3 regions of the Pelosinus fermentans DSM 17108 genome follow, and region 2 is predicted to be linked to each of the others. Evidence: riboswitches for the same ligand, from Rfam matches in the RefSeq annotation. Region 2 holds a riboswitch; each other region holds the start of a gene.
What was found. A riboswitch is a leader RNA that binds a small molecule or an ion and turns the genes downstream of it on or off. The one in region 2 is predicted to bind cobalamin.
Positions count from the first base shown of each region.

Region 1 (8,235 bases), 130 kb from region 2:
CCCGTATCTCCTGTAGTGCCGGTAGCGCCAGCAACACCCGTAGCGCCGGTAGCGCCAGCAACACCCGTAGCTCCGGTTGCACCCGTATCTCCCGTAGTGCCGGTTGCTCCAGCAACACCCGTAGCTCCGGTTGCACCCGTATCTCCCGTAGTGCCGGTAGCACCAGTAACACCCGTAGCACCGGTAGCGCCAGCATCGCCAGTAGCTCCCGTAGCTCCCGTAGCACCGGTAGCACCAGCATCGCCAGTAGCTCCCGTAGCTCCGGTAGCACCTGTTGCGCCCGTAGCACTAGCGGCACCCGCAGCACCTGTAGCACCCGTTGCTCCCGTAGCTCCGGTAGCACCTGTTGCGCCCGTAGCACTAGCGGCACCCGCAGCACCTGTAGCACCCGTTGCACCAGTAGCTCCGGTAGCACCAGTAGCACCCGTAGCACTAGCGGCACCCGCAGCACCTGTAGCTCCGGTTGCACCCGTAGCTCCCGTTGCGCCCGTAGCGCCAGTAGCTCCAGTTATGCCAGTAGCTCCAGTAGGCTTAGTAGTATCGATACAACAGCAATTTGCTGGAGATGTGCACAGTGGGAACTTAGGAGTTGTAGGTGAGAATCTAGTCATTGAGGTATCGTCAAAGGACATAATAAGATTGACCTCCTTTAATAAAATATTGGATTATTATTATTATATGTAAATGGTGATAACATTGTGACACCATTATGTAAGCATAGCGACAAAAGATTAGCTTCTATTTATATGAGTCGAGGGACAGTTCATGATTCTTGAAAATACAAGTGATAATGCGCTTGTTGATATGGTAGAATATGAGAAGACACAGGCAACCATCAAATTGCTGTCTAAGCTGGCTGAAGCGGAAGCGGCGGTCAAAAATGGTGATGAATGGCTGTCTATCGAGGAAGCAGAAAAAAATTGGGAGTGTAGCCGGTGAAACTGCGGATTAACCCTGTTTACGTCAAAATCCTTTTTGGCAAGCTCGAAGATGACATATGATTATACTTTGAAAACGGATTCATGATTTCCGATCCGAGGGAGATTCTTAAGCAAAATTGAGAATTTCCCTCGGACTTTATTATGAAAGTGTAGAAAAATAGATGAAACATTTCTTTACAAAAAATGTCTGAGTGAATTCTTTATCCCATAAAGATAGTTGTATATTTTTACCCGTAGGATTATAATGAAATAAATAGAATTATTTGAAAATCCTTTGAAAAAACTAAATATAGGTACAGGTGCCCGTAAGGGCTTCATAGAAAAGCCGGTTGAAGACCGGCGCGGTCCCGCCACTGTAATGGGGAGCAAATCCAAGATATGCCACTGGAACGAATCGTTCTGGGAAGGTTTGGAGGCGCAATGATCCTAAGCCAGGAGAACTGCCTGTACAACGATCACCGTTTTACCTGCGAGAGATGGGGAGGGGATTTGGATGCAAATTTTTGCATTTTTTTGTGCAGACAATATTTGTCTGCATGGAATAAGAAGCCTCTTGAGACGGTGTCACAGGTGGCTTCTTTTATTTTCGTTAACGCAATGTTATATAGCAATACGGGTACAGGTGCCTTGCAAAGAGCTTAATAGGGAAGTCCGGTTAAAAGCCGGTGCGGTCGCCACTGTAACACGGAGTCGACTCTAATAAGCCACTGGGATGAGGTAGACATTCCGGGAAGGATGGGTTGACGATGAACTGGAGCCAGGAGAACTACCTGTACGGACAATCTTCGTTTGACCTGCGAAAGACAGGAAGAAGATTAGGCTGCAGCTTTTATGCTATAAGTTTGAGTACATAAAAGAAGCATAATCTCTGCGAATTTTATCATCACAGAGATAATGGTTAGCAAATGAAAGGAGAATGATCAGGAAAAATACTGGTGTTTTGATGGACAAGTTGAAAGAAGTCAAATCCAAGATTGAGCGATGGGAGGATAGGGAAAAAGTCATACTATTGCGACAATGTAATATTGTTATGAAATGATGCATAAGATGAAATACAAGAGAATATTGGGATAGGTGCCCTTCGGGGCTTAATAGGGAAGACCGGTGTAATGCCGGCACGGTCCCGCCACTGTAACGGGGAGCAATCTCGCATAAATGCCACTGGAGCTTAGGCTTTGGGAAGGCGTGGGAAAGCAATGATCCGAAGTCAGGAGAACTGCCTATCTAACAATCACCACTTAACCTGCGAGTGACAGGGAGGAGATTACGTAAAGCTGCCGTAAATTTTTCTGGCGGTCCAACGTAAGCACTCCCAAAATGGGAGTTTTTTTTATTGCTATTATTTTATATAAGCAGCTGGATTATTTAGATGCGGTAAGAACATCCAGCAACTATGGCAAGAAGTAAAGAAAGTAACAAAGGAATGATATTTTTTGAACCATGTATATAGAATCATCTGGAATCGCGCCCGTTCCTGTTGGCAGGTCGTATCTGAATTGACGAAAAGTACGGGCAAAACAAAAAGACGCAAATGCCGCAGTCTGCAACGAATGACTCTGGGGCTGGGGTGTGTGCTGGTGGTCGGTGTCATGCCATTGGGCAGCCTGGCCTATGCCGCTGAATCTGAAGGCGAGGAGCAGCAGACAGACTATGATTTACCGGCACTCACGGTAGAAGCCAAGCGCCCGGAGTGGGAGTCCAAGCTCTCGCCCGGCACCGTGACCATTATTCGGCCGGAGGACTATAAGGGCGAGCAAAAAAGCCTGCCTGATTTGTTAAAAGACGTGCCTGGCGTCCATGTGCGCGAAGTGAATGGTAAAGGCCAATATACCACTGTCAGTGTGCGCGGATCGACGGCGGCACAGGTAGGGCTGTTTGTGGATGGAGTGCTGTTCAATCTTGGCGGCGACGCGGCGGCGGATATCTCCACTATTCCGATTAAAAACGTTGAGCGTATTGAGGTATACCGGGGATATATCCCGGCGCGCTTTGGCGGCACCTTTATGGGCGGTGTAATCAATATTGTGACCAAGCGTCCAACCAAGGAAAATATCACTGCCAGCATCGGGCAGCGCTCATACGGCGGCTATATTGGCAGCTTACAGGTGGATGCACCTCTGGGCAGCGGCAGCCTGATGGTAGGTATCAATCGGGAGCAGAGCGAAGGAGATTTCAAGTACAAGAATTATGCTAGTGATGAGCAGGTAGCGGCCTATGCTAGTCAGATTGAACAACGGAAAAATTCTCTGACAACAGTTGCCGATCAAGGGATAGCAACTTTTAACAACGTGGATACCCGGTCGGGTTATGAGACTGTAGCCACGAAACAGACCTTATCCGATGCTCAGGCCGAATACTATCGAAACAACCCGGAAGAGTGGGTGAAGTTTGCAACTGAAGCGCTGCCCGGCGGCCAGACCGCCCTTTATGAAGCAGAGTATCAAGCTTTGTATGATTACGGCTATCAAAGACTGATAACGTCCAAAATCTACACCGGTGACTCAAGCGCTAACCCAAATGGGATCATAAGCGACGTAAAGGGCTATGCCCAAACCTATTATAGGGAATTATACAATGATATGAGTATTAACATCAGTTATGCTGAGATAGCTGCCGATCCCGCCAAATATCTTGATGTTTATGCGAATTATGTTGCCAAAATAAATACTGAATTCTGGCAGCCCGACGGAACGATGATGCAGTCGCTTATGGCCGACATCGAGAAATATGAAAAACTCAAAGCTGAGCTGGGGGATGGCACCCGCTGGCGCCGGTATAACGACTATAAAAATACCGATGCCATTGTCAAATGGCAGGATGACCATTGGACAGTCAAAGGCGCCTGGAAGGAGATCGACCGGCATTTGCCGCAGCAGTTGTGGGATACTCCCGGAATGGAATTTGCTGGTATTAGTTCTGGCAGGGATGCCGATGCACATGGTGAAACAGGCCGATCTGTGAATATGGATAAAAAACAAAAAATTACGACTAAAGAGCTGCAAGTCGGCCGGCGTGATAATGTTGGCAATTTGGAATGGGGCTGGTCGGCCAATTATTTGGACTCGAATAAAAGCTACCGCAATAACAGCAGATGGTTCAAGGATCTCTCCTACTACTGGAAGATTCCATTCCGCGAATGGAGCCGGTACGACTCCGACCGCTGGGGCGGCATGCTTGACGGCACTTATAAGGCGGGGGACAATCATCTGATTGAGTTCATGGTCAACTACTCGGATGAAAAAATGCATATCGCCGGTTCCATGGTCACTGACGGCACCAATCCCGATACTGTCCGTTACCGCACTTTTTATAAGCAGAAAATGTTTAATGCCCAGGTGCAGGATACCATTGCGTTAGGGAAAGGGGGGGATTTATGGCTGACTCCCAGTATTCGCTATAATTCGTCTACCACCTTCGGCTCCAGTCCGCTGGAAGGTGACTACCAGCACAAATGGAATCAGCAAGCCGAAGAAACCCAGAGCAAGACAACCTGGCAGCTGGCCCTGAAAAAACAAGTGAACGACAACTTCGCCCTGCGGGCCACGGGCGGGACCTATTTCCGGCTGCTCAATCTGTATGAGATTGCCGGCGACGGTGCCGGTATACTGCCGGCGCCGCGCAGTGACCTCAATGGCAACCTGATTTCCCTGTTTCCGCTGCCGGAAGAAGGCAAACAGTGGGATGTCAGCGCCCTTTGGGATGGCCGCACGCTGGGCGCCGACAGCAAGCTGCAGCTGACCTATTTTGGCCGTAATGCGAAAAACCTCCTGCAGTTGTGGCGTTACGGTTATGACTATTGGTCCTACAGCAATAGCGCAGAAGGCCGGGCGCGGGGTGTGGAAATGCAGGCCAACCTCAAATGGGACAAATGGGATTTGGATCTTGCCGCCACCTATACTGACACCAAGGCCAGAATCAAAAATGACTCCCCTACTGGTACCAATACCTACAGGAACGCCAAGCAGGCGTATGCTCCCGAATGGGAAGGATCGCTGCGGCTGGGCTACCGCCCTGACAATCGGACGCTGCTGTTTAGTGAGGTTAAATATTTGGGAGAAATGTTCACCGAGAGCACCAAGGTCAATAGTTCTAACCAGTGGTACGGCCAGGATGCGCTGACCACCATTGGCTTAGGTGCCAAATATAAATTCTACCAAGGCTTGGAAGTGATAGTGGGCGTCAATGATGTCTTTAATAAGGGACCCAAGCTAAAAGCCTATAATAACCTTCAGAGTGAAGGGTACAATGTTGCATTTCCCATCCAGGGGCGCACCTATTATGCAACCATGAGCTATACGTTCTGACCTATTTATGGTGTTGAGTTAAGGAGGTGATTTCAATGTAAAGCCATCAATAACAGTATAAACAGCTTTTAGAAAAAAGAAAAAACGAAAATAAAAGGAGTGTGTGTTCAATGTCTGAAAATTTGTTTGCGTATGCCATTAGCAATTATGTGAATAGTCAAGCCGGGGCCATTACTGGTTCCCGCCGTACGTCAAGTGTTGACACCGCCGCCGCTAAGGCCAAAATAACCGGTTTGAACGGTGATGCCGCCTTTTTTAATTTTTTTGATCATAGCAGCAGTCGTCTGGTGCTGCGTCAGTATAATGTTGCCAATCCCGAGGATTTGATTAACAATCGGATCATCCAACCTCAGGGAAACTGGGCAGTGCCCCTTGCCAGCCAAACTTGGGCTGCCGTCCGCAACCTGCACGCCGTTGCCACTAAGGGCAACTGGTTGTACGCTACTGGCTATGACCTAGGAAAAATTGCGGTAGTGAATATGACCAGTAATGCCTATACCCAGGCAGCGACGAGTTATGATTTTCCGTTGACGGTGACCGGCGATGTGCATGGCGAAGGTCTGGCTGTTATCGGCAATTATCTCTATGCTCTGTTCAGCAGCAATCCCGAGAGCGGTTATGAGGTCTACGCCGACAGTTATGTGCTGCAATATGAAATTAATACTAATGGTACGCTAAACTTTATAACTAGTGTAAGAGTGGGTAGAAACGGCTTTACCCTAGAGCCTTGGGGGAATCAATTATACATATGTGCACTGGGCGGCATGCAAAATGCCGGTTCCGGAAATGTTTTGACCCGCCTGAGCATTGTTACAATCGATGAAGATAATGAAATGAGTGTTAACAATGTTGCTTTGCCGTCCGGCTGGGCGGGGGACTTCCGCGATATCAGCATTGCCAATGCCAACAATGCCTATGTGTTTGTTGGGCATTATAATTCCAGTTTTTCCGCCATGGAAGGAAAAATTTACCGCTCGACCGTTGCTAATCTGGCAAACCCCAGCACAACCAACTGGACGGTCGTGAACAATGTTAATTCCAGTGGTTATTTCTGGGGCATACAGGCAGAAAGCACTCCTAGCCGTTTCTGGTTTGTCAGAGGCAACCAAATCGATGCCTATTCTTCCCTGCCTACGACAACTGGCGGCACACCCACTTCCTTTAATGCAGCTGCACTGAATGATGCCGGTTACACCGAAATCAACTCAGCTTGCTTTATTGCTCCTGATGCGCCAGCAGCCAAAATGGCAGCAGGCACAGCTGCTGCTTCTGCTAAAGGCTTTGTCGGCCAAGCCAGACTGGCTCGTCAGGCAAAAGCGCTTGCCGACGAACTCAAAAAGAAAAATCCATAAGATATGCAGCCTACTCTGTAATTTATATTCTAAGCAAACTCTTTGGCGCAGTCTTTCACTTGCTGGAAGGCTGCGCTTAGGGGTTTAGTTACATTCCATCCATCGTAAAAGTTGAAAGGGAGCTTTGTTAACAATGAAAAAGATAATGCTGCTATTGGTGCTGTGCTGGCTGCTGCTTCCCGGTATTATCGTACAGGCGGAAGAGTCAGATAGAATATCGCCGCTGGACTGGGAGATTAGTGTTCGACCCAAACTGAGCATGGCAGAAATTGAGCAGGAGCGCTGGTCGTATGTATTTACCAATGACATTGGTATTTATGTGTTTGACCATCAGTCATTGAGCATTGATGAAACAGATAAAACACAGGTGAATGTTCTAACGAAAACCATCTTTACCGATCCAAAAGTCATTGACAAGCTGAATGAGGTCTACAAAGAAAAACTGAACGAGGGGGATGAGGTTGCCTGCAGTGAAATGCAGATGGTCTTTCAACTCAAAAGGAAAATGTATGCGGTGACTGAGACTCGGGTATTCAGCGCACGAGGATTGGTTTTGGAAGATCGTAAGCAGCTTGTCAGATTTACATCTGTCCAACCAAAGACTTTTGCCGATTCTATGTACAATATCGCTCAAGACTATAAGCGAAGCAATTAAAAAGCTAGCTTTGGAATCAACAGCAGTAGAGTGTGAAGAAATTCCCTATTATTACCAGAAGTGATCGCGTATAATGAAACTAAATAGGATTCTTTTCCAGCTTATCAGGATGCTTTATTATGCCAAGAGGATCCTTATTGATCATGAATCTAAATTAAGGCGAACTTAAGGAGGAATCAACATGCATGAAATGAAGCTTCTACCTTTTGAGGTGAAAGAAATCTTGGACAATGCGGAAAAAATACCCGATGGTATTCAATTAATGAAAGCACAGGAGGTTTGGGAGCCAAGTAAGCGGGGCAAAGGGGTGGTCGTTGCCATCCTGGATACGGGCTGCCAGGTGGATCATCCTGATTTGAAAGACCGTATTATTGGCGGGCGCAACTTTACAACTGATGATAATGGAGACCCGGATCAGTTTGGCGACAATAATGGGCATGGTACCCATGTGGCGGGAACCATTGCTGCAGCCGAGAACAGCCAGGGGGTTGTCGGTATCGCTCCTCAGGTAGATTTGCTGATTCTTAAGGTGCTTGACAGCAGCGGAAACGGGGGTTACCAAAATCTGATCCGTGCTATCGACTATGCTCTCCAGTGGCAGGGTGCAGAAGGGGAGAAAGTGCGTATTCTCTCTATGTCATTGGGGGGAGAAACGGATGATTCGGCCTTACATGACGCCATTGTCCGGGCGACAGGCAGCGGGGTGCTGGTGGTTTGCGCTGCTGGCAATACGGGACAGGTTGAACGACAGTTCCCCGGCGGGTATAACGAGGTAGTCGGTGTGGGAGCTGTGGATTTGAGCAAAAAGCTGGCTCCTTTTAGTACGATGAATAAAGAGATTGATGTGGTTGCTCCGGGGGTGGAGATTGTTTCAACCTATCCTGGCAGCCGTTATGCCGTTCTTTCCGGAACCTCTATGGCCACACCCCATGTTGCTGGGGCCGCGGCTCTGATCATCAATCAGTGCGAAAAAGATTTTGAAC
Region 1 covers NZ_AKVN02000001.1:3,826,640-3,834,874, reverse strand. The annotation lists gene FR7_RS17735 (exosporium glycoprotein BclB-related protein) at 1-611, opposite strand, end outside; gene FR7_RS23950 (hypothetical protein) at 766-939, shown strand; cobalamin riboswitch at 1,222-1,403, shown strand; cobalamin riboswitch at 1,545-1,729, shown strand; cobalamin riboswitch at 1,997-2,179, shown strand; gene FR7_RS17730 (TonB-dependent receptor domain-containing protein) at 2,375-5,245, shown strand; gene FR7_RS17725 (hypothetical protein) at 5,356-6,597, shown strand; gene FR7_RS17720 (hypothetical protein) at 6,731-7,252, shown strand; gene FR7_RS17715 (S8 family peptidase) at 7,434-8,235, shown strand, end outside.
Region 1: it holds a riboswitch for cobalamin, as region 2 does, so the genes downstream of both, FR7_RS17730 (TonB-dependent receptor domain-containing protein) here and cobI (precorrin-2 C(20)-methyltransferase) in region 2, are expected to answer to the same signal.

Region 2 (8,235 bases):
CATTAGCCGATTTACTGCCAGCGATGGAAACAGTGAAAGATTGTAAATTTCATTGTGATCCTCAAGATAATAATCAATTATGTGGAATTTGCCAGGAGAGCCTTGCATCTCATAAGCAGTTAGTGGTGCAGGCTGCTAAAATGCGAGTTGTGGAATTGCCTGTGAGTGCTACAGAAGATCGAGTAGTAGGGACATTAGATATTGAATATGCAATTAAACATGGCGAAAAGAAGTTTGAGCCTGGCATTTTAGCTCAGGCAAACCGCAATATTTTATATGTAGATGAAATCAATCTACTGGACGATCATGTAGTAGATGTGCTGTTGGATGCAGCTGCTATGGGAGTGAATCGGGTAGAGCGGGAAGGCGTTTCCTACGTTCATCCTGCCAGATTTGTTTTGGTGGGAACGATGAATCCGGAAGAAGGAGATATCAGGCCTCAATTATTAGATCGTTTTGGATTATCCGTGATCGTGTCTGGTGAACATGATCCAGATAAGAGGGTAGAAGTAATTAAACGCCGTTTGGCCTATGAAGCAAATCCGGACAAATTCCTGCAGCTGTATCAGGAAGAACAGGAAACGTTAGCCCAGCAAATCATTCAGGCACGTCAGCTATTTCCGACTGTATCGATTGAAGATGAATTGCTTACATTGGTAGCAAAAATCGCAATTGCCTTAGAGGTGGATGGTCATCGTGCCGACATAGCTGTAATTAAAACGGCCTTAACCCTAGCCGCCTTTGCTGGACGTATTACGGTTACTTCTAGTGATATTCAAGAAGCAGCTCGGTTCGCGCTGCCTCATCGTATGAGACGCCGTCCTTTTGAAGAGGGAATATTAGATTGGAAAAAAGTAGAGGCATTATTTGGTGATCAATAAGCAGTGCAGGAGGTATAACGAGTGACAGCTAAAACAGTATTTCCCTTTGCTGCTGTGGTGGGACAAGATCAAATTAAAAAGGCACTATTGATTGCTGTGGTCAACCCTAAGGTGGGTGGTGTTTTGATTGCCGGAGAAAAAGGTTCTGCTAAATCCACTTTAGTACGAGGACTTTCCCAGGTCATTCCTAATAGGAAGTTGATCGAACTGCCGTTAAATGCTACGGAAGATATGGTCTTTGGCAGTATGGATATGGAGCAGGCTATCATTACCGGCAAGAGACAGTTTTCTCACGGAATTTTAGCGAAGGCTCATAATCACATATTATATATTGACGAAGTAAACTTGCTCCAGCGAGAGCTAAGTAATGCTATTTTGGATGTTGCGGTTTCTGGTATTCATGTAGTAGAGCGAGAGGGAGTTTCCAATTCATATGAAGCGCAGTTTACCATGATAGGTACGATGAATCCGGAAGAGGGCGATTTGCCGCCCCAGTTCTTAGATCGTTTTGGCTTATATGTAACCGTAGCAGGTGAAAAAAATATAAAAGACCGCGTCGAGATATTACGACGTATTTTAGCTTACGAACAGAATCCCATAGCTTTTTATCAGAAATATAAAAGAGCGGGAGAAGATATCTGTCAACAGATCGCAGCAGCCCGCAAGAAAGTAAAGCAGATACTGATCTCAGATGCGATGATGCAATTAGCAGCACAGATTTCTTCCCAAGGAAATTGTGCCGGTCATCGGGCAGAAATTTTCTTGCTGGAAACAGCAAAAGCCATTGCTTCACTAGCGGGACGTCATGATCTCTTGCCCATGGATATGCAAGAAGCTGCAGCCTTTGTGCTGCCTCATCGCATGCGCCAGCCGCCTGAAGAGTCAAGAGAACAGCATTCTCAAAAAAAGCAACAGCATGATCAGCCAGCGCAGGATTCCTTCAATAAAGAGCAATCCCAGTTGCCTGATGAAGAGCAGTCTAATGCTAACGAACCATCCCAGGATAGGGATGAAGCGCCAGAAGTGAAGAGTGAAGGGGAACTGGAGAAGGGGAAAAGGCAGGAAGATACAACCATGGCTGATCTGCTGCCCATAGGGAATATGGCGCTGGATTTACAGAAACGCCAAGTGAGGCAGAGCAGCGGCAAACGTACTTTGGCTAAGACCAATACGAGGCAGGGGCGGTATGTGCGCTCTTGTATACCCACCAAACCAGTAACAGATCTTGCATTTGATGCTACCTTGCGTGCGGCTGCACCCTATCAGTTGACGCGAGCTAAAAGTATGTGTTGTATCAATATTTGCCGGGGAGATTTGCGGCAAAAGGTACGTGAGAAGCGAATTGGCAGTACTTTCTTATTTGTAGTGGATGCCAGTGGTTCTATGGGAGCCAGACAACGCATGAAAGCGGTTAAGGGAGCTATCTTATCCATGCTCCAAGATGCGTATCAGAAACGAGACAAAGTCGGTATGATTGCTTTTCGCAGGCAGACCGCTGAAATTCTTTTGCCTGTTACCCGCAGTGTAGAGTTGGCAGAAAAGTCTTTGCAGCATTTGCCTACAGGGGGCAAAACGCCTTTGGCAGAAGGATTGTATACAGCTCTTGGGATGCTTAGCACCATGTGCCGACTAGAAAAGGGTATAGAGCCTGTCATGGTACTAGTGACAGATGGCCGCGCCAATGCCGGGGGAAGAGCAGGACAAGATGCTGTCAGTGAGGCTTTGCAGGCAGCTCGCCTAATTGGTGAGACCGGAGTCAACAGTTTAGTGATTGACACTGAACAAGATTTTATTAAGCTGGGGATTGCTTTTACTATTGCTCATGCATTAGGTGGTTCGTATTACAAGCTGGATGACTTGTCAGCTGAAAATATTATTCACATTGTAAATGGTATGAAATGAAGAAAGGATTGATAAAGAATGGAATTTTTATCACAATGCATTAATTTATTCCATCAGGGCGGCCCGGTCATGTATGTGATTGCAGGGTGTTCTTTGGCTGTTGTGGCAATTGCAGTGGAGCGGTTTATTTATTTCCGGCAGATGTCTACAGATGCCCAGCTGTTTATTAATAAGCTGCAGCCTTTATTAGAAAGAAAGAAAATTGCTGAGGCGCAGCAATTATGTGAACATACGCCAGCGGTAATCGGGCGTTTAGCAGCAGAAGGGTTAGAGGCTTACCAAAAGGAGAGTAACTTAGAAGTAATTATGGAAGGAGCAGCCGCTTTATTAGCAGCCAGATTAAGAGAATACTTGAATTATCTAAGTTCCATTGTTACCTTATCCCCTTTGTTAGGATTATTAGGAACCGTAATCGGTATGATTAATTCCTTTAGCGTTTTCAATGTGAAAAATGGTCAGCCTATGGCTATCACTGGCGGAATTGGCGAAGCCTTAGTGGCAACCGCTACTGGTTTAATGGTAGCGATTATGGCGTTGGTTGTCCACACCTATTTTACTCATCGATTAGATCAATTGGTTACGGATATGGAACAAGTCTATACTCTCATCATAACTCGACTGACGGGCAATAAAAAAACTCGGAGGGAAAATCATGAAATTGCGTAGCTTGCGCATTGAGAAGCAGCCAGAATTAATGATTATTCCCATGATTGATATTATCTTTTTTTTATTAATATTTTTTATGATGAGTACCTTATATATGGTAGAGCAGCATACTATTCCTATCAATTTGCCGCAAGCCGCAGCAGTACAGAAGGAACTGTCCCAGAATATTAATATTACGATTTTACAAAATGGTAATATCATGTTTGATCAAGAGGAAATTCCTTTTTACCTGTTGGAAAAACGAATTAGTATCGAGCTGGCAAAACACTCAGAAAATATATTTGTTGTACGGGCAGATAAACAAGCAGAGTATGGTCAGGTAGTGGCAGTATTGGATGAACTCAAAATGTCAGGGGCACATAGGGTGGCTGTGGCTACCGACCGGAAAGGAAGATAGAGCGCATGACATACCGACCACGTTGGCGTAAGGCCATTGGCATTTCTATAATTTTTCATATATTATTTTTGGGTGTTATCGGTTGGCTGGCTGGTAAGGCTGTTACATCCATAGAAGCAGAACCTTACATTGAATTAGAATTACTTACCGATGCGTCTATAGAGGATTCAGGATTAGATGAACCATTGCCAAATTCACAGAGTGCATCTAGTGCTGCTCCTGTCCAGACGATGCAAGTCCGGGAGAAGACAGCTGTTTCACCTGTTACCCCTCAGGTAGTGGCTGTGGCCAATGAGCTGGCGATGGAAGCAGTTGAAGCAGTAGCTTCATCCCAGTCTGCAAGTAGTAATGAGTCGACTGGAAATCTTTCTTCTGGCAATGACGCAGTTGGGAATAATGGGAGCGGCAGCAGTGGCACTAATACTGGCTCTAACAGTGGGGGAAATGGCGGACGAAAAGGTAAGATTGTTCGGCCGCAGATATTATCTAAGGTAGATCCTGATTATCCTGAAGGAGCGAGGACAGCTGGTTTGACGGGTACCGTAGTGGTAAAAATTCAAATTTTGGTGAATGGATTACCTGGCGATGTAACCATTAGTGCGACATCAGGACATGATATATTAGATGCTGCAGTGGTAGCAGCAGTTCGAAAATGGAGATTTGTACCAGCTAAGGACCCAGAGAGCGGCGCCAGTATTATGTGCTATACAAACATGCCAGTCACTTTTCGTTTTAAGTAGGTAGAAATCAGTAGAAAAGCGGGGTACTCAATCATTCGATTTGTGATATAGTATTATAAGTAAGAAGCTAGTTTAGGATAATGTAGTAGGAGTTGAATCATGAATTACCAATTTGCGGGAAAAGTAGCGATGATTACTGGCGGTACTTCTGGTATTGGTTTGGAGGCTGCTCGCCAGTTGCTGGCCCAAGGGGCTAAGACGGCCTTAATTGGACGTCAAAAGGAAAAGGGGCAAATGGCCTTACTTGAATTAGCATCCTATGCTGATCATGTATGTTTTATACAAGGGGATGTCAGTTCTGTGAATCAATGCCAGGAAGTAGTAGAAAAAACTGCAGCCCAGTTCGGCGGTCTGGATATTGTTATCAATGCTGCTGGTATATACATGGAAAAAATCATTGGTGAAGTTACGGAAGATGAGTTTGATCACATCATGAATATCAATATAAAAGGTACCTATTTTATTTGTAAATCTGCTTTGCCTTATTTGCGGCAGAGGGGTGGTGGAGCTATTATTAACGTGTCCTCTGATGCAGGGATTAATGGTAATTGTTTATGTACTGCCTATTGCGCCTCAAAGGGAGCGGTAACGACTTTTACAAAGGCATTGTCTTTAGAAAGTATTCACTATGGTGTTCGTGCTAACTGCATATGCCCTGGTGATGTGGATACGCCTATGCTTACACAGCAGTTAGCAGAGGCAGACAATCCGGAGGAATATTTACGGGACATGGCATCGATGTATCCAATAGGGCGAATTGCCAAAGTTCATGAGGTAGCTCATGTAATCTGCTTTCTGGCATCGGATCATGCATCCTTCGTTAACGGCGCAGTGTGGACGGTGGATGGCGGTTTAACTGCGTGTTAAATTGGTATTGATATCATATAGAGGGCTAAAATAAAACGAAGGGCATAGAAGATTACCCAGTATGTCCTTGACAAGGAAAAGTATTTATTATACTCTAATTAAGAGTGGACAGCAAAATTTAATATGGATGGTATAGGTGCCCTTTTGGGCTTAATAGGGAAGTCCGGTTAAATTCCGGCGCGGTCCCGCCACTGTAATGAGGAGTAACCCCATAATTATGTCACTGAGATGAAACTTGGGAAGGCTTGGGGAAGCAATGATTCAAAGTCAGGAGAACTGCCTATACAGCAATCACCGTTAAAACCTGCGAGAGATGGGGAGGAGATTCGTACAGTTATACTGTGGTATATTACACATGATAGTGATGTGTTTATATGATGGCAGGCTACTATAATTGTATTTATTGAAATCTTCCGTTTTGTGTGACGGAAGATTTTTTGCGCTAGTAACGATGATTATCCAGTAGGATTGTAGTTGAATTGGCCTTTCATGCCAATTTTCTAATTTTTCACCAGTGCTGGTCAAGATTATTGGATAATGGTAAAATTAAGAGTGCAAATTCTCGTTTTACTCAGTTATCGTTATATGTACTTGTATATGTTGTACCACAATTTATAGTTAAGGAGGCCATTATGGCAGGAATTTTTTACGGTGTTGGTGTAGGGCCGGGAGATCCAGAGCTGCTCACATTAAAAGCAGTGGAGGTGATAAGAAACGCGGATGTGGTAATTGCTCCTAAAACAGAAAAAAAAGAAGGTAGTACAGCACTATCGATTGCGCATCCTTATTTGAAAGCAGATGTTGAGATATTGAGGTTGGTTTTCCCGATGGTAAATGATGCTGCTACGCTAGCCAATGCATGGGAAAACAATAAAAATAGTATTCTGGCAGAATTGCAGGCTGGGAAAAAGGTTGTGTTTTTAACATTAGGTGATCCTATGTTTTATAGCACTTATATGTATGTATATCGTTTGTTAAAGGACTCTGGCTATGCTATTGAAACCATACCTGGCGTTCCGGCTTTTTGTGCGATTGGCAGTCAATTAGGTCAGCCGCTGGCAGAGGGAAATGATATACTTAGCATTATTCCTGCTACGATGTCAGAAGAAGAGTTAGATGCTATATTGGGAGTCGTAGATAATGTTGTATTAATGAAGGTTTACAAAAATTTTGGACAAGTTGTAGCGAAATTAAAACAGCATGGTTTTGGTGAAAATGCTGTTATGATTAGTCGCTGTGGTTTGCCTGATGAACAAATTAGCTATAATTTAGAGGAAGTTGACGCTAAGAGTGTTAACTATTTATCTACCATTTTGGCTAAGAAACGTAAACTTGGTTAAGTGTAATACTTTTCTCCCAAAGACTTAGGAATGCACATAGAAAACTGAGTGAGGAGTTGTACAGATGAAAATGAATTTATATAAAATAGCTATGAGTTTTGCATTAAGTGTTTCCTTATTATTGGGCGCTAGTGTATTTGGCTTATCAAATGCAGGTGCCCAAGAGGCACCCAAAAGTCAAAAAGCCATCGTGGTGGTAAGCTTCGGTACTACTTTTGCAGAAGCTCGTCAATTAAATATTGAGAGTGTAGAAAAACGTATTGCTCAAGCTTTTCCTGAATATGATGTATATAGAGCTTTTACTTCCAAAATTGTTATGAAACGTTTGGCGGAAAATAGCAACATTCATGTGAATGATTTGGAAACCGTATTAAACCAATTAAAAAAAGATGGCTATAAAGAAGTTATTATACAAACAACTCATCTGACACCAGGTGAAGAGTATGATAAAAAAGTTGTAGCTACTGTTGAAAAGTTCAATGGGGCTTTTGATACAATTTCTATAGGTCGTCCGGTGTTATTCTTTCATGGTGAAAATGGAAAACCCAATGATTTCGCCATTGCTGTAAATGCTCTTAAAAAACAACTTCCTGCATTGCAATTGCAAGGTAAAACTGTGGTATTTATGGGACATGGTTCACCACATCAGCATAACCCAGCTTACCAAGCCTTACAAGATCAATTTGATGCAGCTGGTTTACATGTGATTATCGGCGTAGTAGAAGAGACGGATCATCCTAATCTTCAAGATGTTGAAAAATTACTAAAAGAAAGAAACATTAAAAAAATTACCTTGATGCCACTCATGTTAGTTGCTGGTGATCATGCCAATAACGATATGGCTGGGGATGAAGATGATTCTTGGAAAAATACGTTCCTTGCAGATGGATATCAAGTGGAAACCTATGTTCATGGTTTAGGTGAAAATACTGGAATCCAAGATATTTATGTACAGCATGTACGTGATGCCATTAATGGTTTAAAATAATAGTTAAGACCGTATTTAAGAGGGGATGCCGGATCAAGTATATCCGGCCTTTCCTATTTGTTATATGTATGGAAGGAGAGCGAGTCGTGAAAGGGAAATTGACATATTTAGTCTGCATGCTAAGTATAATGAGTATAATCGTGGCAGGATGTGCTTCTTCAACCCAAGAAAAATCAACAACAAAATCTCCAGATCATTATCTGCAAATGACGGATGATGCAGGGCGCAATGTAGTATTGAGACAGAAACCACAACGCATTGTTGTGTTATCCACCTCTTTTTTAGATGTATTATATGGGGTTGGCGGCAAAGCAGCTGGAAGACCGAGCTCTAAAACACCGCAGACCTTTCCCGCTCAGCAGGAGATTCCAGAAGTAGGTTTTATTTATAATGTAAATGTTGAGCAAGTATTAACTCTTCAGCCAGACTTAATAATTGGCTTTCAGGGAATTCA
Region 2 covers NZ_AKVN02000001.1:3,697,210-3,705,444, reverse strand. The annotation lists gene FR7_RS17215 (magnesium chelatase ATPase subunit I) at 1-881, shown strand, start outside; gene FR7_RS17210 (magnesium chelatase subunit D family protein) at 903-2,783, shown strand; gene FR7_RS17205 (MotA/TolQ/ExbB proton channel family protein) at 2,802-3,449, shown strand; gene FR7_RS17200 (ExbD/TolR family protein) at 3,436-3,846, shown strand; gene FR7_RS17195 (energy transducer TonB) at 3,852-4,586, shown strand; gene FR7_RS17190 (SDR family NAD(P)-dependent oxidoreductase) at 4,686-5,453, shown strand; cobalamin riboswitch at 5,571-5,751, shown strand; gene cobI (precorrin-2 C(20)-methyltransferase) at 6,086-6,793, shown strand; gene FR7_RS17180 (sirohydrochlorin cobaltochelatase) at 6,858-7,781, shown strand; gene FR7_RS17175 (ABC transporter substrate-binding protein) at 7,910-8,235, shown strand, end outside.

Region 3 (8,235 bases), 1.1 Mb from region 2:
TTCTTGTACATAGGTTTGACTATTGCCGATAATTACCAAAGAGAACATATCAATGAATTCTTGGGTAAAGTCGTTAAGATTCGATATGACCATATTTTCGCCTTCCCTAGTGGCATGATGGACAATTCCTACAGGAGTGGCTGCCGTTCGATGTTTTAGTACAATTTCTCGCACTTCTCTAATTTGGCTGGTACGACGTTTACTTTTTGGATTATATAAGGCAATAACAAAATCTCCTGCTGCTGCCATTTCTACCCGCTTTCTAATAACGTCCCAAGGTGTTAATAGATCACTTAAGCTAATTACAGCAAAATCATGCATGAGAGGTGCTCCTAATACGGCAGCAGAAGCTCCCACGGCACTTATTCCTGGTATGATAATGACTTCTGGGCGAATAGCTGCTTCGTATTTCATGGCTAACTCTAAAACCAGACCTGCCATGCCATACACACCTGGGTCGCCGCTAGAAATAACGGCAACCTTTTTTCCTGCTAAGGCTTGATCCACGGCACTTTGACAGCGCTCAATTTCTTGCATCATACCAGTGCCGATAATTTTTTTATCAGTTAATAATTCAGAAACTAATTGAACATAGGTATTGTAACCCACGATTACATCCGCATTTTCAATACTTTCTCTGGCTCTAGGACTCATGTCAAGCAAACTGCCTGGTCCTATTCCAACTACTGCTATTTGACCGGGGCAATGGCCACCGTTACATTCTTGTACTTGGTCTTTGGAAGAAGAAGTTTGTTCGACTGTCCCGCTAAGATTGCTGCTGCTGCACATACATTTCCCACTCCTATCTCTTTTTTAACAAAATTTGATTCTTCTAATTGATATGTTTCAATACACTCCTGCAATTGCTCGTTAACGAAGAAAATACTAGGTACATTCAACTGTTGTATGGCTGATAGTAATCCTTCTTCATCCTGTTTTACAATCGTACTGCCAATAATTGAAATGCTGTTTATACTACGTCCAATTTGTGTACAAGCATCTTTCATTGCTGCTAAGATTTCTTCCTTGCTAGTATTGCGCCTGCAACCTATACCAACTGCAAGAGTCAAGGGACGTAAATATAATTGATTCTTGTTGATGGGCAATGATTGATCCGTAATAATAACAGCGGCATCATATTTTTCATTAGGTAATTGAGATAAATCTTTAAAAATAACACCTTGTTTTGCTGCTTCTTGATCATATCGATTTTGATTGATCAAAGTTTTATCTAAGAAAAATTTGACAGTATCATTATTGACAATAGCAGAATTAATTGTTTTTAATTGGGTAAATGGTTCTATCTTTAAATTCAGTTTTATGGCTAACATATCTGCTGCTGGTTTTTGTGCAAGATCGGTAGCTGTAGTAATGACAGGCTCAGCATCTGAAATTTCTGCAATTAAGTGTGCCAGTTCGTTAGCTCCACCAATATGTCCTGACAATAGACTAATTATATGTTTTCCATTATCCCCCATTACCACAATAGCTGGGTCAACACGTTTATCAGAGATATGGGGAGCGATCACTCTCACTACAATACCTGCTGCCATTATAAACAAAAATCCATTATATTTAGAAAATATATCACCGATTAGCTTGCTTAATGAATCATAAGATATTGATTTTATTGGATTGCGTCCTGTTTTAGCAAAAACATCCGCTTTTTTTCCCAGTTTAGCCAGCTTTTCTGCTAATGCATCACCCAGTAATGCGCCCTGGTTTGTTACGGAAATGATTGCTAACTTCATTTTGCATCTCGGTACATATGCCCAAATTCGGGGGCATACAATCTAGAAAGTGCATATTGACTGTCTAAACAGCGCCCTACAACAATCATCGCAGTGCGATCAATCTTTGCATCAGTGACAATTTTCCCAATTGTAGAAACTGTACCTCTAAAGATTTTTTGATCAGGCCACGATGCTTTTTGTACGATCGCTACTGGAGTATCTTGCTGATAACCACCATCTATTAATTCTTTCATAACGCTGTCTATCATATGTACACTCAAAAAGATACACATAGTAGCATTATGACTGGCCAATAAAGCCAGTTTTTCTTTTTCAGGCACTGGTGTACGGCCCTCAAGACGTGTAATGATAACCGTTTGCGATACATCAGGTAACGTATATTCACGTTGTAAAGCTGCGGCAGTTGCCAAGAAAGAACTGACGCCAGGTATCACTTCATAAGAAATATTCTTCTTATCCAGGGCATCCATTTGTTCTTGAATAGCCCCATAAATACTTGGATCTCCAGTATGTAATCGAACCGTTTTCTGGCCACGTTCTGTGGCCTTCTCCATAACTTCTATAACCTGATCCAAAGTCATAGAGGCACTATTATAAATAGAGGCTCCCTGCTTTGCTAGCGACAGCAAGGCTGGGTTTACTAACGAACCCGCATAAATAATAACATCTGCCTCACCTAATAAACGTTGTCCTTTTACAGTAATAAGCTCAGGGTCCCCTGGACCTGCTCCTACAAATGATACATGCATGAATGAACCTCCTGATTAATTAAAATTCTCTAACGAATAGAGTCAGATATTCTTAGTGGATGTAATAACATAAATTGGATTTAAAGCTTGCAGCATATTACTTGTTTTAATATGTTTGATACGTGTTACTTGCATACCGAAAGCTTCTACGGTAAATTCAGGTTTAGCTTGCATAGTATGTAAAGCTTCATATAAAGTTTCAACGGTAATTGCCGTAATTACTAATCGTCCATTTGATTTTAATAAATAATTACTTTGCTTTAAGATTTCCTGTAAATGACCACCGCTGCCTCCAATAAAGATTACATCAGCCTTTGGAATGTTCTGTAATACTGTTGGAGCAGTTCCAGAAATGACTTCAACATTAGCCGCCCCAAATTTTACAGCATTAGCACGAATTAAATCAACTCCCTCTGGATGACGCTCTATAGCATATACAGTACCTTGGGGAGCCTGAAGAGCAGCTTCAATTGAAAGAGACCCAGTACCTGCACCGATATCTATAATAATATCGGTGGGGCATATCTTAGCTTTATTCAGAACTAAGATACGAACTTCCTGCTTCGTCATTGGTATGTCGCCCCGCAGAAATTCATCATCGTTAATACCTGGAAAATATGTCATATTGTCACCACCATTACACAATGAGCAAATCCATCGACTTCTTTGATTTCACCTAATGTTAAGTGTTTAATTTTCTCATTTTCATAAGATAAATTAGCACATAACCATACCTTTGAATGTAATGGCCACCCATGCCCAATGAGTACGTTTGCAATATATAAAGGATTTTGTTCAAAATCAGTTAATATGCCAAGTTTTTTTTCAGGATCATAATTCAGATCAATATCTTTGGCTTGTCGTCCATGCATACTAATCAAAACTGCATCCTGCCAGATTTCAGTGATCCTGGCAAAAGCTAACTGCATCGAACTAATACCAGGAATAACCGTTATCTGTGCCGGGGAAAATTTGGTTTTAAGGGTAGCTAAAAAACTATAAAAGCCAGGATCACCGGAAACCATTACAACTACATCGTTATCCATTAGGGAGGTAGCGATAAATGTTAATACCCCTTTTAGGTCATTGTCAATTACCTTAGTAATCCCATGATCAGGAGCAAAGGTTGCAAGAGCACGCTTACTGCCTGCTATCACCTTTGCATCTGCAATGATGCGGCTAGCCACTGGCAAGATGTAATCAGGTGAACCTGGTCCTATTCCTACAACTATTATTTTATGTTCCATCCTAACTTGCCTCCAATTTCTCGTGCCGTATCATCAACCGCCAATAAATCACCTTGCAGAGTGATCATTGCGGTACCTACTTTTAAATCACCAAATACATATCGTTCAGCCCGAATGCTGACTCTTTCAGCAATTACACGATACACATCATTTAATTTAAATTGTGCAATTATGGGCATAGCGGCTTCTGTAGTATTGCACATTAATATCTCTTGTATAGCTTGCTGCGGAGCACCAAGGGCAGCCATGTAGGCGGCTAAAGTTTCAAAGCGAGCATCAGCTACACGGTTATGAGTATGAAAAATTCCAGCAGCTACTTTTACGAGCTTTCCTAAGTGCCCAAAAATTAATACTTGTTTCATACCATATTGCACAGCACTTTCTAACATATGTCCGATAAAATTACTAGTTTGGATTACCGTTTCTGTTGGCAGATGATATCGGTTAATAGCAATATCCTGACCAATTTTTCCAGGAGCAAAGACCACTTCATCATATCCTAAGGCCCTCACCATTGATATTTGCGGTGACAGTGAATTTTTAAAGGCTTCCTCTGACATTGGCTCAACAATGCCTGTAGTACCTATAATCGATAAACCGCCGATAATACCTAAAGTAGAATTTAACGTACGTTTTGCTAATTTTTCACCTTCAGGTATCGAAATAGTAACCGTTACGCCATGACCATCAGGTAATACATCCTGTATTGCTTGCATGATCATTTTACGTGGGCCAGGATTAATAGCAGGTTGTCCAACAGCTACAGATAGACCTGGCTTTGTTACAATACCGACTCCTATACCAGCTTGCAGGATTATTTCATTCGTAGTATTAATTTCTATTTCGGCAGATATAGTTGTGCCATGTGTTACATCGGGATCATCGCCAGCATCTTTTATTACACTGGCTTTTCCACCAGTATTCAGGCGTTGACTTGTGGCAATGTCTACTTTAATAAGATGTCCCTGTGGTGATGTAACATCAACCATTGTGGGGGATTCACCTTTCCACGCTAACAGGGCTGCTTTAGTGGCAGCAGCTGCACAAGTACCTGTAGTAATTCCTGATCTCATCTTTTTTGACAAAATAAAATCCCCCTGCAGACAGAGGGTACAATAAACCAAGTGATTAATTTATTCTACCACCTGCCTATCCTTCGTAGTCATAATGGTGTGCTAGAATAGGTAGGTCTCCTGACTTTGGTTCATTATACAGCTAAACCTTCCCGGGATTTCCCAGTGGTATTCCTTAGCTGCATTCCCCAATACAGTGGCGGGACCGTGCTGGCTTTTAACCAGTCTTCCCTTTTAAGCGTAAGCACCTATTCCCATAGAGATATTAAATTATTGTTATACTCGGCATTAAACTTCTGATGTTGTATGTATTCCACCAGCGAATAAATATTTCCTGCTATTCTTTGATTAAATATAAAAGTTAAACTTTATTTTGATAGTAGAGAACATTTTTCGACCCACATTTTTAGTATCACTCTTTTAGCAACAATAGTTTGTCACTAATGCAAGATAAAATGATAATCGATTGGCGGGTTGCAACTGTTAAACGATCATATTCAGATTTTCTGATTAGAAAATAAGAACGCTGGCTTTCTTGAATCAACTCATTAAAATCGGTACCTAGCACGATCTCCTTGCCATAAACGTTGGTGTAAAAAGCAAAACCAGGACGCAAGAATTTTACTACATACACTGGAGATTTGCCATCGTATTGACGGTTAAATTCTTGAGCAATATTTTTAGTTGTGAACATAGGCGCTGCAGCGGGAATCAGTATAGCTGTTAGAACCATGGAAAATAAAGTCATCGATATGATTTTAGTCCAAAAAGCGAGACGAATTTCGTTTTTCCATCCAAAATACGCTACCAAGGAAGACATTAAAATAAAAATTATGGCGGATATATATATGCCATTTGCCAATAGCGGCATAGCTTTAATCCCTATAAACATAATTCCTATAAATAATGCAGTTAGTATACTTAAACCTATAGACAAACTTGTAAAATGACTTTTATCATGTGATGTCCAAAGACGATCAATATACCAACCAACAATCATGGATAATGGTGGGTACATAGGTAAAATATAGGATACCAGCTTTGTTTGAGAAATAGTAAAAAAGGCAAAAATAAATAATGACCAGATATTTAGAAATAATAGAGTTGAAGAATCATATGTACTTTTCGTTAGAGAACTCCATATGGATTGAATTATGAACCCTGTCCAAGGAAAGAAACCCAGAATAAGAACTGGAACATAATAATACCAGAGTACACCCTCAGGATGCTCTGGAGATGTGAACCTTGTAATATTATGAAAGCCAAGAAACGTATCGACAAAAATACTTCCGTGAATATTATACATCAAGATATACCAAGGTGCAGCTATCGCAGCGTAGAGCAACAATCCCGAGAATATTTTCATACTTTTTAATAAAGCCCAGTTACGTGTAATAAGTAGATAAAAAAAGATAATTCCTCCAGGAAATAATAATCCAATAGGTCCTTTCGTTAATGTAGCTAATCCAGCGAATAAATATGCAATATAATATTTTTTCTCTACAAAAGCTAATAAAGAAGCAGATAGAAAAAAAAGTAAAGTAATATCAGTTACGGCAGCCTTTCCCAAATAAAAAAATTCAATACTGGTAGCTAATACTAACGCTCCAGCAACACCGGCTCGTTCATTAAATAATCTGCGACCAGATTGGTATACCAGTACTGTACAAGCAACAGCTAATACTGCAGAGGGAAAGCGAGCAGCAAATTCATTCATACCAAAAAGTTTATAAGAGGCAGCTACTAACCAATAATACATGGGAGGCTTATCATACCAATACTCCCCATAAATACGAGGGGAAAGAAATTCATTAAAGCTAAACATTTCTTTAGGCGTTTCTGCATATACAGGTTCATCAGGATCTAACAAAGGGATTCCGCCCAAATTAAAAAAAACGATTAATAATGTAATTATAGCCACCAGCCAAAAACCAGTTTCTAACTTTTTAAACATTTGGTCCGCAACCTCCGAAAGTTGAATTAATTAGATGAATAGGATTTATAACAGCAATGGATATATTATTACTTAACAACGCTGGTCATGTATTTGCGTGTTAATAATAATATATCCCAAAGAAAAATTTAAGGTTTAGATGAGGGAGTGATATGTTTTGGCTAATCCCTCTAAAAGCATCATATGTGGTTGCCAGTCTAAATTTTTCCGTGCTGTGGCATTTGATAAAGAAGATTTATAAATATCGCCTTCACGTTTTTCATTATAGTTTCTCACTACCATCTTACCAGCGACATTTCCCATATAATCGATTAACATATTAACACTTGTTTCTGTTTGTGTACTAATATTGCATATTTTGTTAGCATGATCGACTAATAATGATTGATAATTAGCATTGGCGACATCTCCAACGTAAATAAAATCTCTTGTCTGGCTGCCGTCACCAAAAATCAAGACTGGTTGATCTTGACGAATCTTGCGAGCGAAAATACTAATAACACCACCCTCGCCCCCGTCACCTTGACGGTCTCCGTATACATTAGCATACCGTAATATCATATAATCAAGACCATAGACTTCCTTATATAATGACAAATAATTTTCACAGGTTAACTTGCTCAATCCATAAAAAGAAGTAGGTGCTTTTGGACTTGTTTCCACTACAGGTAGTGCTGTTACATTGCCGTACACTGCGGCTGTAGAAGAAAAAATAATACGCTTTACATTCGCTTTTCGGCATGCTTCTAAAATATTTACAGTACCTAATATATTTATATCACAATCATAGTCTGGCATTTCTAACGATTTATGTACCATAGTCTGAGCAGCAAGATGAATTACAAAATCAAATTTTTCAGTCATAAATAGACTAAAAATTTCATCATTACGAATATCTAACTGAATAAATGTAGCGGCCGGATTGATGTTTTCCCTTAATCCAGTACTCAAATTATCAATAATCACTACCTGACATTTTTCTTGTATTAATTTATCAACAACATGTGAGCCGATAAAACCAGCTCCGCCAGTTACTAATACTTTCACTCTACATTCCTCCTATTTAACATGATTGGCTAAAAATCTATGTCCAAACACTTTAATGGTAAAATATAAACCAATAACAAAGGGGAGATACTCGACAATAATTCGCCAGGCTACAGCCACTATCCCTACAGTTCCTGATGGTAGAAAGCCACTAAATAAAAGAACAAATCCGCCTTCAGCAATACCAGATCCTCCTGGTGTGGGAGCAAAGTAAAGTAAAATGTTTAACAAAATCATCCTCCCCATAATTTGGGGGATATTAACTGTTATGCCCATTCCCATAAACAATATTGGTACAACACTATATAAAGCTAGTAAACTGACAGCTGATTCAATAAATACTTTCCCCATGCTTAAAGGGGAAGATGATAGCATGAATACAGCACCTCTAACGTCACGATAGAGAAGAAA
Region 3 covers NZ_AKVN02000001.1:2,610,388-2,618,622, forward strand. The annotation lists gene cobJ (precorrin-3B C(17)-methyltransferase) at 1-663, opposite strand, end outside; gene FR7_RS12030 (cobalt-precorrin 5A hydrolase) at 690-1,751, opposite strand; gene cobM (precorrin-4 C(11)-methyltransferase) at 1,748-2,503, opposite strand; gene cbiT (precorrin-6Y C5,15-methyltransferase (decarboxylating) subunit CbiT) at 2,546-3,127, opposite strand; gene cbiE (precorrin-6y C5,15-methyltransferase (decarboxylating) subunit CbiE) at 3,124-3,750, opposite strand; gene cbiD (cobalt-precorrin-5B (C(1))-methyltransferase CbiD) at 3,735-4,835, opposite strand; cobalamin riboswitch at 4,917-5,090, opposite strand; gene FR7_RS12055 (ArnT family glycosyltransferase) at 5,236-6,777, opposite strand; gene FR7_RS12060 (NAD-dependent epimerase/dehydratase family protein) at 6,913-7,824, opposite strand; gene FR7_RS12065 (lysylphosphatidylglycerol synthase transmembrane domain-containing protein) at 7,837-8,235, opposite strand, start outside.
Region 3: it holds a riboswitch for cobalamin, as region 2 does, so the genes downstream of both, cbiD (cobalt-precorrin-5B (C(1))-methyltransferase CbiD) here and cobI (precorrin-2 C(20)-methyltransferase) in region 2, are expected to answer to the same signal.